Regions from separate parts of the Pseudoalteromonas sp. DY56-GL22 genome, predicted to be linked through region 1. Evidence: predicted binding sites of a transcription regulator. Region 1 holds the regulator's gene; the other holds the start of a gene.
What was found. The regulator sigma-54, encoded in region 1, starts transcription at its own class of promoters, with help from an activator protein. The targets are predictions, from matches to a motif close to GTTGGCACGNNNNTNGNNT.
Positions count from the first base shown of each region.

Region 2: the regulator sigma-54 is predicted to act here: its motif matches at 2,390-2,408, upstream of glnA (glutamate--ammonia ligase).

Region 1 is NZ_JANHZR010000015.1:16,509-21,900, reverse strand. It holds gene NO991_RS19890 (KpsF/GutQ family sugar-phosphate isomerase) at 1-384, shown strand, start outside; gene kdsC (3-deoxy-manno-octulosonate-8-phosphatase KdsC) at 388-939, shown strand; gene lptC (LPS export ABC transporter periplasmic protein LptC) at 936-1,490, shown strand; gene lptA (lipopolysaccharide transport periplasmic protein LptA) at 1,480-2,001, shown strand; gene lptB (LPS export ABC transporter ATP-binding protein) at 1,998-2,723, shown strand; gene NO991_RS19865 (RNA polymerase factor sigma-54) at 2,830-4,326, shown strand; gene hpf (ribosome hibernation promoting factor) at 4,353-4,640, shown strand; gene ptsN (PTS IIA-like nitrogen regulatory protein PtsN) at 4,644-5,096, shown strand; gene rapZ (RNase adapter RapZ) at 5,097-5,392, shown strand, end outside.
Region 2 is NZ_JANHZR010000006.1:118,992-124,383, forward strand. It holds gene typA (translational GTPase TypA) at 133-1,956, opposite strand; gene glnA (glutamate--ammonia ligase) at 2,464-3,870, shown strand; gene NO991_RS14295 (DUF4124 domain-containing protein) at 4,004-4,525, shown strand; gene glnL (nitrogen regulation protein NR(II)) at 4,606-5,392, shown strand, end outside.

The DNA.
Region 1 (5,392 bases):
TTACTTACATTAGATGATGTGATGCACGCAGGCGACGCAACGCCAATCGTTAGCGAAACCCAAAGCATCAAAGATGCATTGATTGAAATGTCAGCCAAGGGCCTTGGTATGACCGCAGTGATTGGTGCAGATGAAAAGTTAGCCGGGTTATTCACTGATGGTGACTTACGCCGTATTTTAGAACAGCGCATCGATATCCATAGCACGGCAATTAGCCAAGTGATGACCCGTTCATGCACAACGGCTCGCCCTGACATGCTTGCGGCTGAAGCTTTAAATATTATGGAGCATAAACGTATTAATGGTTTAATTGTGGTGGATCAAAGCAACACACCAATTGGTGCCCTTAATATGCAAGACTTATTAAAAGCAGGAGTTCTCTAAGCAATGACATTCGCCGAACTATACCAGCCCCTGAGCCCTGATGTGAGTCAGCGTGCTCAAAAAATAAAACTATTAATCTGTGATATTGATGGTGTTTTTTCTGATGGTCGAATTTATTTGGGTAATAATGGCGAAGAGCTTAAAGCATTCAATACTAAAGATGGTTTTGGTATTAAAGCACTCATTAATAGTGGCTTTGAAGTGGCAGTGATTACTGGCCGCCATTCACAAATAGTTCAGCAGCGAATGACTAGCCTAACAGTTCAGCACATTTATCAGGGACAAGAAGATAAGCTGATTGCTTATCAAGAGTTAAAGGATAAACTGGGGCTGACAGATGAACAGATTGCCTATATTGGTGATGATGGTCCAGACTTACCAGTTATGGAAAAAGTTGGCTTTGCTGTCGCAGTAAACGATGCACACCCGCTTATCAAGAAGCTGGCTCATTACACCACATTATTACCGGGTGGCTTTGGAGCCGTGCGTGAATTAACTGATTTACTGATGTTAGAAAACGGCAAGCCGTTAACTAGCGATGGAACCAGCGCATGAATATAGCCCGTATTTTACTGAGTATTGTTTTTGTCTGTTGCATGGTGTGGTTATGGTACCCGTACTTTAACCAGTCAACTGATACAATAACTAGTGAAGACGAGATCATCGCAACACCTGATTACACTGCCGTTGCTCTAAAGCAAACAGCTTATGACGAGCAAGGTAAAATTAGTCATAAAGTGGCAGCTGCAAAAATGGAGTTGTATCAACAATTAGGGTTTACCTTTTTTGAACAACCTATTTTTACTATTTATAGCGATCAGCAAGTTTGGCAAGTAAGAGCCAAAGAAGCTACTTTATACGAAAATGATCAGCTGATTTTTGAAGGGGATGTAGTTGCTAAAAACTTAACCCATAACGGTATGATCGAAGACATAAAAGCAGAAAATATTAATGTCGACATTGATAAAATGACGATGTTTTCAAAGCAACCTGTAACACTAACAGGACCGAATTTAAAAATTACCGGTAAAGGCTTAAAAGCCGATTTAAAAGCCGAAATTGTTGAGTTAACTAACCATACACGAACCATATACTATGACCAATAAACTGAAGAAATTACTCCTGATCCCAAGCTTATTGATTGCCTTTTCGGGCGCAGCTGCCGAGCAAACAGGCGCTCAAATTAGCATTAGCTCAGATCGCCAAGTCGGTAAACTAAAAGATGGCGTTGGCATATTCGAAGGTAACGTAGAGATCGTGCATGGTGATCGTCGCATTACAGCAGAGCGACTTGAGGCACATGGCGGTGACACCGAAGGTACAGTCGAATTAATTATCGCTACAGGCAAACCAGCTTACTTCGAAGAAAAGCAAGCTGATGGTACCGTGATGAGCGCCAGCGCCGAAGAAGTTCGTTATGATGTTGCGAAACGCTTCTTAACACTCAATGGCGAAGCTGAAGTCACTCAAGCGGGTCAAAAAGTAACGGCAAAAAGCATTACCTATGATATGGCTCAACAGCTGATCAGCGCAGAAAAAGACGAAAACTCAACAGATCGTGTACACACTATTTTAGTGCCTGTAGAAAATAAAAAAGACGATAAAGGCCAACCATGAGCACATTAAAAGCAGAGCTTTTAGCTAAAAGCTACAAAGGCCGCCAAGTGGTTAAAAATGTCGGTCTTGAAGTTGAAGCGGGCAGTATTGTTGGCTTGTTAGGGCCAAATGGTGCAGGTAAAACCACCACCTTCTATATGATTGTAGGCCTCGTACCAAGCGACAAAGGAAAAATAAGCATCGATGATAACGATATCACGCTTTTGCCAATGCACAGCCGTGCGCGCTTAGGTATTGGTTATCTACCACAAGAGTCGTCTATTTTTCGAAAATTAACAGTTTACCAAAACTTGATGGCCATATTAGAGACCCGCAAAGATCTTAACAAAACAACGCGCGAAGAGACGCTTAACAACTTATTAGATGAATTTAGCATTCAACATATTCGCGATAGCCAAGGTATGGCACTGTCAGGTGGTGAACGACGCCGCGTTGAAATTGCACGTGCATTAGCCGCTAATCCTAAATTTATCCTTTTAGATGAGCCTTTTGCTGGTGTTGATCCTATTTCGGTGTTAGATATAAAGAAAATTATTGAGCACCTAAAAAATCGTGGTATTGGTGTACTTATTACTGACCATAATGTTCGAGAAACCCTTGATGTTTGTGAAAAAGCCTACATTGTTTCTCATGGGGAGCTAATTGCATCAGGCACACCTGAGCACGTATTAGCTGACCAAACTGTACGTGATGTTTATCTAGGCGAGCAATTCAGGCTGTAACCATTACGCCACCGACTAGAGCATCTGCTAGACTTATACAATGACAATAAATCGATAACAGTGTCCTCACCGTTACCGATAACTTAAAAAGGATTGTTAGGGATACATGAGGCAATCATTACAGCTGCGCATGGGCCAGCAACTTACAATGACTCCACAACTGCAACAAGCCATTCGCTTGTTGCAGCTCAGTACATTGGATCTCCAGCAAGAAATTCAAGAAGCGCTTGATAGTAATCCTCTGCTTGAAGTGGAAGAAGCGGATTACAACGAAGAAAGCATCGGTAAGAATGAGCAAAAAGCGGAGTCTGACGATGTACAAGTCAGCGCGTCTGCCGACGAAGCACCTAGCGAATTCGAGCAAGAAAGCAGTGATGCTCTGAGTAAGGATACGGTTAGCGATGACTTAGCTATGGATGTTACGTGGGATGAGTACATGAGTGCCGCCCCATCAACATCGTCTGGGCCAATGCCTGAAGACGAGTCTATTTACCAAGGTGCTTCAACAGAAACACTGCAAGAATATTTAATGTGGCAACTACAGCTCACACCATTTAGTCCTACCGATGAAGCGATTGCCGTTGCCATCGTTGAAGCTATCGATGACTCAGGTATTTTAACGGTTAGCTGCGAAGATATTGTCGAAAGCTTTAATCAAAATAATGATGAAGAAGAAATCGAACTCGATGAAGTTGAAGCTGTCTTAAAAAGAATACAGTTATTCGATCCAGTTGGTATCGGCGCGCGAAGTTTACAAGAGTGCCTGTGTATACAACTTCGTCAATTCGATGCCAATACGCCATATTTAGCTGAAACTAAAATGGTTTTATCTGAGCATATCGAATTATTAGCAAGTCGCGACTATCGCACTTTAATGAAAAAGACTAAGCTTAAAGAAAACGAGCTTAAAGAAGTGATGACGCTCATTCACAGCTTAAATCCTAAGCCTGCGGATAGCATAGTACGCGAAGAATCTGAGTACGTCATACCCGATGTATCAGTGAAAAAAGTGAAAGGCCGCTGGGTAGTCGAGTTAAACCCAGATTGTATGCCAAAAATTAGAGTGAATAGCCAATATGCAGCGATGTCTCGCTCTGTTAAATCAAGTAGCGACAGCCAATTTATTCGTTCTCACTTACAAGAAGCAAAGTGGTTTATTAAGAGCTTAGAAAGCCGTAACGATACTTTACTAAAAGTGACCAACTGTATCGTGCAACAACAGCAAGCTTTCTTTGAACATGGCCCAGAGGCAATGAAGCCAATGGTGCTAAACGATGTCGCTGAAATGGTCGAAATGCATGAATCGACGATTTCTCGGGTTACAACACAAAAATATATGCATACCCCAAGGGGAATTTTTGAGTTGAAATATTTCTTCTCAAGCCATGTCAGCACCGAAAATGGTGGTGAGTGCTCTTCTACAGCAATTCGCGCTTTAATCAAGAAGTTAGTTGCTGCAGAAAACTCGGTTAAACCATTGAGTGATAGCAAAATTGCAGATATATTGGCTGAGCAAGGAATTAAAGTAGCTAGACGTACAATTGCAAAATATCGTGAGTCTCTAGCAATACCTCCGTCTAATCAGCGTAAAAGTCTGATTTAGACGTTTTACATAGAAGGAAAATGCTTATGCAACTAAATTTAACTGGTCGCCACGTAGAAGTCACTGATTCATTAAGAGACTATGTAAACACTAAGTTCGCAAAACTAGAAAGGCATTTTGATCATATTAATAATGTTCATGTCATTTTAGATGTAGAAAAATTAAGCCAAAAAGCAGAAGCAACTTTACATGTAAACGGAGGCGAGTTGTTCGCTTCTACAGAACATCAAGATATGTACGCAGCAATTGACTCATTGATCGATAAACTTGATCGCCAAGTCATTAAGCATAAAGAGAAATTAGCTCGACATTAAATTATGAAACTTAGTTCACTTACTAATCAGGACTGCAGCAAAGCTGCGGTCCTTTTTAATAGCAAAAAAAGAATTCTTGAGTATATTAGCGAGTTAGCTCACCAGCAGTTTCCTCATTTATCTCAACAAGATATCCTAGATGCTTTTCTGAACAGGGAAAAGTTAGGTAGTACAGGTATCGGCCGAGGAATAGCTATTCCCCACGGTCGAATGAGTGGTGCTGATGAACCTCATGCATTTATTATTGTCAGTGAATCTCCCATCAATTTTGATGCGATAGACAATCGTCCCGTTGATATTTTTGTGGCACTCATCGTACCAGATGGCGATTGCCAGTTGCACTTGAAGACCTTGTCAACAATTGCTGATAGACTTAAAGATAAAGATTTTTGTAAACAGTTGCGAAGTGCTACAAGCGATCAGCAACTATTTCAAGTAATTGCATCAGAGGCATAAATGGAATTAATAATTATCAGCGGTCGCTCAGGCTCGGGCAAATCGGTCGCTTTACGAGTTCTTGAAGACTTAGGCTACTACTGTGTTGATAATATTCCTGTCAACCTACTGCCTTCGCTCGTGCGAAGTGTTTCTGATAATTATGACAAAATTGCCGTCAGTATCGACGTACGTAACTTACCGAAAGAGCAGCAAGAGTTTAATGATATTCTTGAGTACCTGCCAGGTTTTGCTAACCCAACACTATTCTACCTAGATAGTGATGATCAAACCCTAATCAAGCGTTTTTCTGAAAC
Region 2 (5,392 bases), on a different contig from region 1:
CGGCTGACGGCTGACGGCTGACGGCTGACGGCTGACGGCTGACGGCTGACGGCTGACGGCTAATCATTACAACAAAAAACCGCCGTATTTTTCAATACGGCGGCTTCTATATTGCAAAACTAAAAGACGTTATTAGTCTTTAGCTGCACGGCTCGCACGCTTACGCTCACTTTCAGTTAAGTGACGCTTACGAATACGGATGTTCTCAGGTGTTACTTCCACTAACTCGTCATCATCGATGAACTCAATCGCTTGTTCAAGCGTGTAGTTTAGTGGTGGAACAAGCGTTTGTGCTTCATCTGTACCCGATGCACGAACGTTTGTAAGTTGCTTACCTTTAAGCGCGTTTACAGTTAGGTCGTTGTCACGGCTGTGGATACCGATAACCATACCTTCGTAAACTTCAACACCGTGACCGATGAATAACTTACCACGGTCTTGTAAGTTGAATAATGCGTTAGTAAGTGCTTTACCAGTTGCGTTAGCAATCATTACACCATTCTTACGGGCACCGATAGTACCGCCTTTGTGAGGACCGTAGTGATCAAATGTGTGGTAAAGAAGACCAGAACCAGACGTTAATGTCATGAATTCAGTTTGGAAACCAATTAAGCCACGGCTTGGGATCATAAAGTCCATACGTACACGGCCTTTACCATCTGGAGACATGTCTGTTAGTTCACCCTTACGAAGACCAATTTGTTCCATGATAGAACCTTGGTGCTCTTCTTGACAGTCGATTGTAAGTGTTTCGTATGGCTCTTCTTTTTGACCATCAACTTCACGAAGGATTACTTGTGGACGAGATACCGCAAGCTCGTAACCTTCACGACGCATGTTCTCGATTAAGATACCTAAGTGTAACTCACCACGACCAGAAACACGGAAGCTATCTGGGTTGTCAGTTTCTTCAACACGTAATGCAACGTTGTGAACAAGCTCAGCTTGTAAACGCTCAAGAATGTTACGTGACGTTACGAATTTACCTTCTTTACCAGCAAATGGTGATGTGTTTACAGAGAACGTCATTGTTACTGTAGGCTCATCAACGCTTAGTGGTGGTAATGCTTCAACGGTATTTACATCACAGATAGTGTCTGAGATTTTCAGCTCACCAAGACCAGTGATTGCAATGATGTCACCTGCGCCTGCAGATTCTGCTTCATGACGCTCAAGACCTAAGTAGCTCATTACTTGGCCAACTTTACCGTTACGCTTAGTACCGTCTGCGCTTACAACAGTCACCTGTTGGTTAGGACGAACAGTACCACGCTTGATACGACCTACACCGATAACACCGATGTATGAGTTGTAGTCAAGCTGAGAAATTTGCATTTGGAAAGCACCTTCAGGATCTGCATCCGGTGGAGATACTTCGTCAACGATCATCTGGAACATTGGTTCCATGTTATCTGATGGCTCGTCTAAATCCATTGTTGCCCAGCCGTTGATAGCTGATGCATAGATTACTTTAAAGTCTAACTGTTCGTCAGTTGCACCTAGGTTATCGAATAAATCGAAAACTTGGTCCATAACCCAGTCAGGACGTGCACCAGGTTTGTCGATTTTGTTGATAACAACAATCGGCGTTAAACCTTGTGCGAATGCTTTTTGCGTTACGAAACGCGTTTGCGGCATTGGACCTTCTTGAGCATCAACAAGTAGTAATACTGAGTCAGCCATCGAAAGTACGCGTTCTACTTCACCACCGAAGTCGGCGTGTCCTGGGGTGTCTACGATATTGATATGGTAGTCGTTCCAAGAGATAGCTGTGTTCTTAGCTAAAATGGTAATACCACGTTCTTTCTCAATGTCGTTTGAGTCCATTACGCGCTCTTCGTTACCGCCGCGCGTTTCTAATGTGCCTGATTGCTCAAGCAGTTTATCAACCAAAGTTGTTTTACCGTGGTCAACGTGGGCGATAATCGCTATATTTCTTAACTTTTCGATGCTCATATTTTTTCTCAGAGAAATTGAATCTCATTGATCCTGCAAGATCTACGCAGTCACCTGCGTTTTCACCAGATGTCCCAGCATAGGATTTAAAAGGGCGCATATTATCCCTTAATAATGGCATGGATGAAAGTTTATCCAATATAAATTTATAAACTTTCTTCAGGCTTTTTATAAGTATCTGTTTTATAAATGACAAATTTATGAAAATTAAAGTGAATCTGAGCTCAATACTGGCGAAATTTTAGTTTTTGAACCATATTTTGGCACTAAATAGTGTTCATAACCGAAAAATTGGCACGCTCAATAATTGTGCAAAACAAGGTCGCACTTTTTACGCACCAGAATGATCTTTTTACGCACCAACTTAGTGCAACAAAAGTTAACAAAACGAAGCCCTGTTCACTTTTTACAAGCCTAAACAAGGTGTTAAAAACATGGCACGAAACCAGCTTATATAAGCGAAAAGCAATAATGCAGCAAAAATAAAACCCAACAATTGGAGGACACATGTCACAATCGGTTTTAGATTTTATCAAAGAAAATGACGTTAAGTTCATTGATTTACGCTTTACTGATACCAAAGGTAAAGAACAGCATGTTTCTATTCCTCATCATCAAATTGATGAAGATTTCTTCGAAGACGGCAAAATGTTTGACGGCTCTTCAATTGCTGGCTGGAAAGGTATCAACGAATCAGACATGGTACTTATGCCTGTTCCTGAGTCTGCGAAAATGGACCCGTTTTCTGAAGAAGCTACACTAATCGTACGTTGTGACGTAGTTGAGCCTTCAACACTTCAAGGTTACGAGCGTGATCCACGTTCTGTTGCAAAACGCGCTGAAGAGTACATGCGCTCTACTGGTATTGCTGACACTGTATTATTCGGTCCAGAGCCAGAATTCTTCCTTTTTGATGACGTTAAATACAAATCAGACATGTCTGGTTCTATGTACAAAATCGATTCTGTAGAAGCTGCTTGGAACTCAGATAAAGATTACGAAGGTGGCAACATGGGTCACCGTCCAGGTGTTAAAGGCGGTTACTTCCCGTGTTCACCTGTTGATTCATCACATGACTGGCGTTCAGCAACTTGTTTAGTTCTTGAAGAACTAGGTCAAGTAGTAGAAGCTCACCACCACGAAGTAGCAACTGCAGGTCAAAATGAGATCGCAACTCGCTTCAATACAATGGTATTAAAAGCTGACGAAATCCAAGAGATGAAATATGTTATCCATAACATGGCTCACTTATACGGAAAAACAGCGACATTCATGCCTAAACCAATCGTAGGTGATAACGGTTCTGGTATGCACTGTCACCAATCTCTAGGTAAAGATGGCGTAAACATCTTCGCGGGTGACAAATACGCAGGTCTTTCTGAAGAAGCACTTTACTACATCGGTGGTATCATCAAGCACGCTAAAGCAATCAACGCATTCGCTAACGCGTCAACGAACTCATACAAGCGTTTAGTACCAGGCTTCGAAGCTCCTGTAATGCTTGCATACTCTGCACGTAACCGTTCTGCTTCAATCCGTATCCCAGTGGTACCGTCTGCAAAAGCACGTCGTATCGAAGTACGTTTCCCTGATCCAACAGCTAACCCATACTTAGCATTCTCTGCAATGCTTATGGCTGGCCTAGACGGTATCAAGAACAAGATCCACCCTGGCGATGCAATGGACAAAGACTTATACGATCTACCTGCTGAAGAAGCAGCTGAGATCCCACAAGTTGCATCTTCTTTACAAGAAGCACTTGCATCATTAGACGCAGACCGTGAGTTCTTAACTCAAGGTGGCGTATTCACTGATGACCTAATCGATGCATACATCGCGCTTAAGAGCCAAGAAGTTGAAAAACTTAACATGACAACTCACCCAGTTGAGTTCGAAATGTACTACAGCGTGTAATACACGCTGTATCAGAATTATCTAAAAGATAATAAATGTGTGTTCTCAAGCCCGCTCTGCGGGCTTTTTTAATGGTAATTGAGCGGGTTCTACTCTACAGTTTTAGTTAAGTGAAAAAATGCAGGGTCGCAGGGTGAAAAGCACAACCTTATTGGTATTATCGTTATTATTTGCAAGCTTTTTTGGTTATACAGCAGCACAAAAAGTCTATTCTTGGAAAGATGAGAATGGTGTATTAGTATTTTCTGATACTCCTCGCCCCGGTGCTACTGAGGTCAAGTTAAATACCCAAAACCTTACAATGCCTGCAGCTGATACCAGTATTCTTGATACTGCTCCAAGTGCAGTCCCTGTTAACTTTAAAGTGTCAATTGCAGCCCCCGCAAATGAAGAAACTGTGAGAGAAAATACAGGTTCTGTTTATGTTACTACACGAATCAGCCCCCGTTTTGAAACTGGTTTCAAAGTTCAATTACTCGTTGATGGTTCACCTCATGGCGCACCAAGTAATAGCACGACCTTTGCTCTAAGAGAGGTCTTTCGAGGCGAACACACATTACAAGCGAAACTTTTTGATGCAAATAATAAACTCGTTTCAGTTAGCCCTGTCAGCACTTTTTTCATGCACAGAACTTCAATTAATAACGGAAATTAGAATTTTCGACATGATGTCTCGCAAAGCAAAAAGAGTATGCTAAGCTGCACTAAATTGAAACGCACTAAAATGGTGCAACCATGCTCAGAGATCTACATTTTAATTCTCAATTACTCGACAGTATTTGGAAAAATTTAAGTACTGCCGTTATTTTACTCGATCATGATTTTAAACTGGTTTACGCAAACGATAGCGCCAGTGAGCTTTTAGGTTTAGGCCCAAAACGTATCATCAACCAACCGTTCGACAACCTATTTAACTACCACTCGATAGATTTAAAACGTATTGCTCAGTATTCGTTGTTTGATGGTGTCGATTGCCACCAACATAGAGCTGACGTGGTGTTCGTCGATTCTCGCCATGCCAAGTTAACTATTAGCACACGCCGAATAAGTAGCAACGATGAAAATTATATCCTGTTCGAATGCCGCCAAATGGATGATGAAATTCGCCATGACCAAGCTTCGAATCAAATGCATCAATATCAAGCTGCCCGTAACCTTATTCGTGGTTTAGCACATGAAATTAAAAATCCTTTAGGTGGAATTCGCGGAGCGGCGCAATTATTGCAGTATGAGGTTGATCAGCAAGAACGTGATCAATGTGCCGAATTAATCATTGAACAAGCAGACCGTTTACGCGAGCTTGTCGACCGTTTACTTGGTCCGAATCAACTGCCACACAAATCCCATGGCAATATTCACCAAGCGTTAGAGTCGGTGATTAAACTGAGCATGTTAGACAACAATGCCAATATCACTTTAGTGAAAGACTATGATCCAAGTATACCGAGTGTATACATAGATCAGAGTAAAATTCAGCAAGTGGTACTGAACATTATTCGTAATGCACAACAGGCACTTGTTG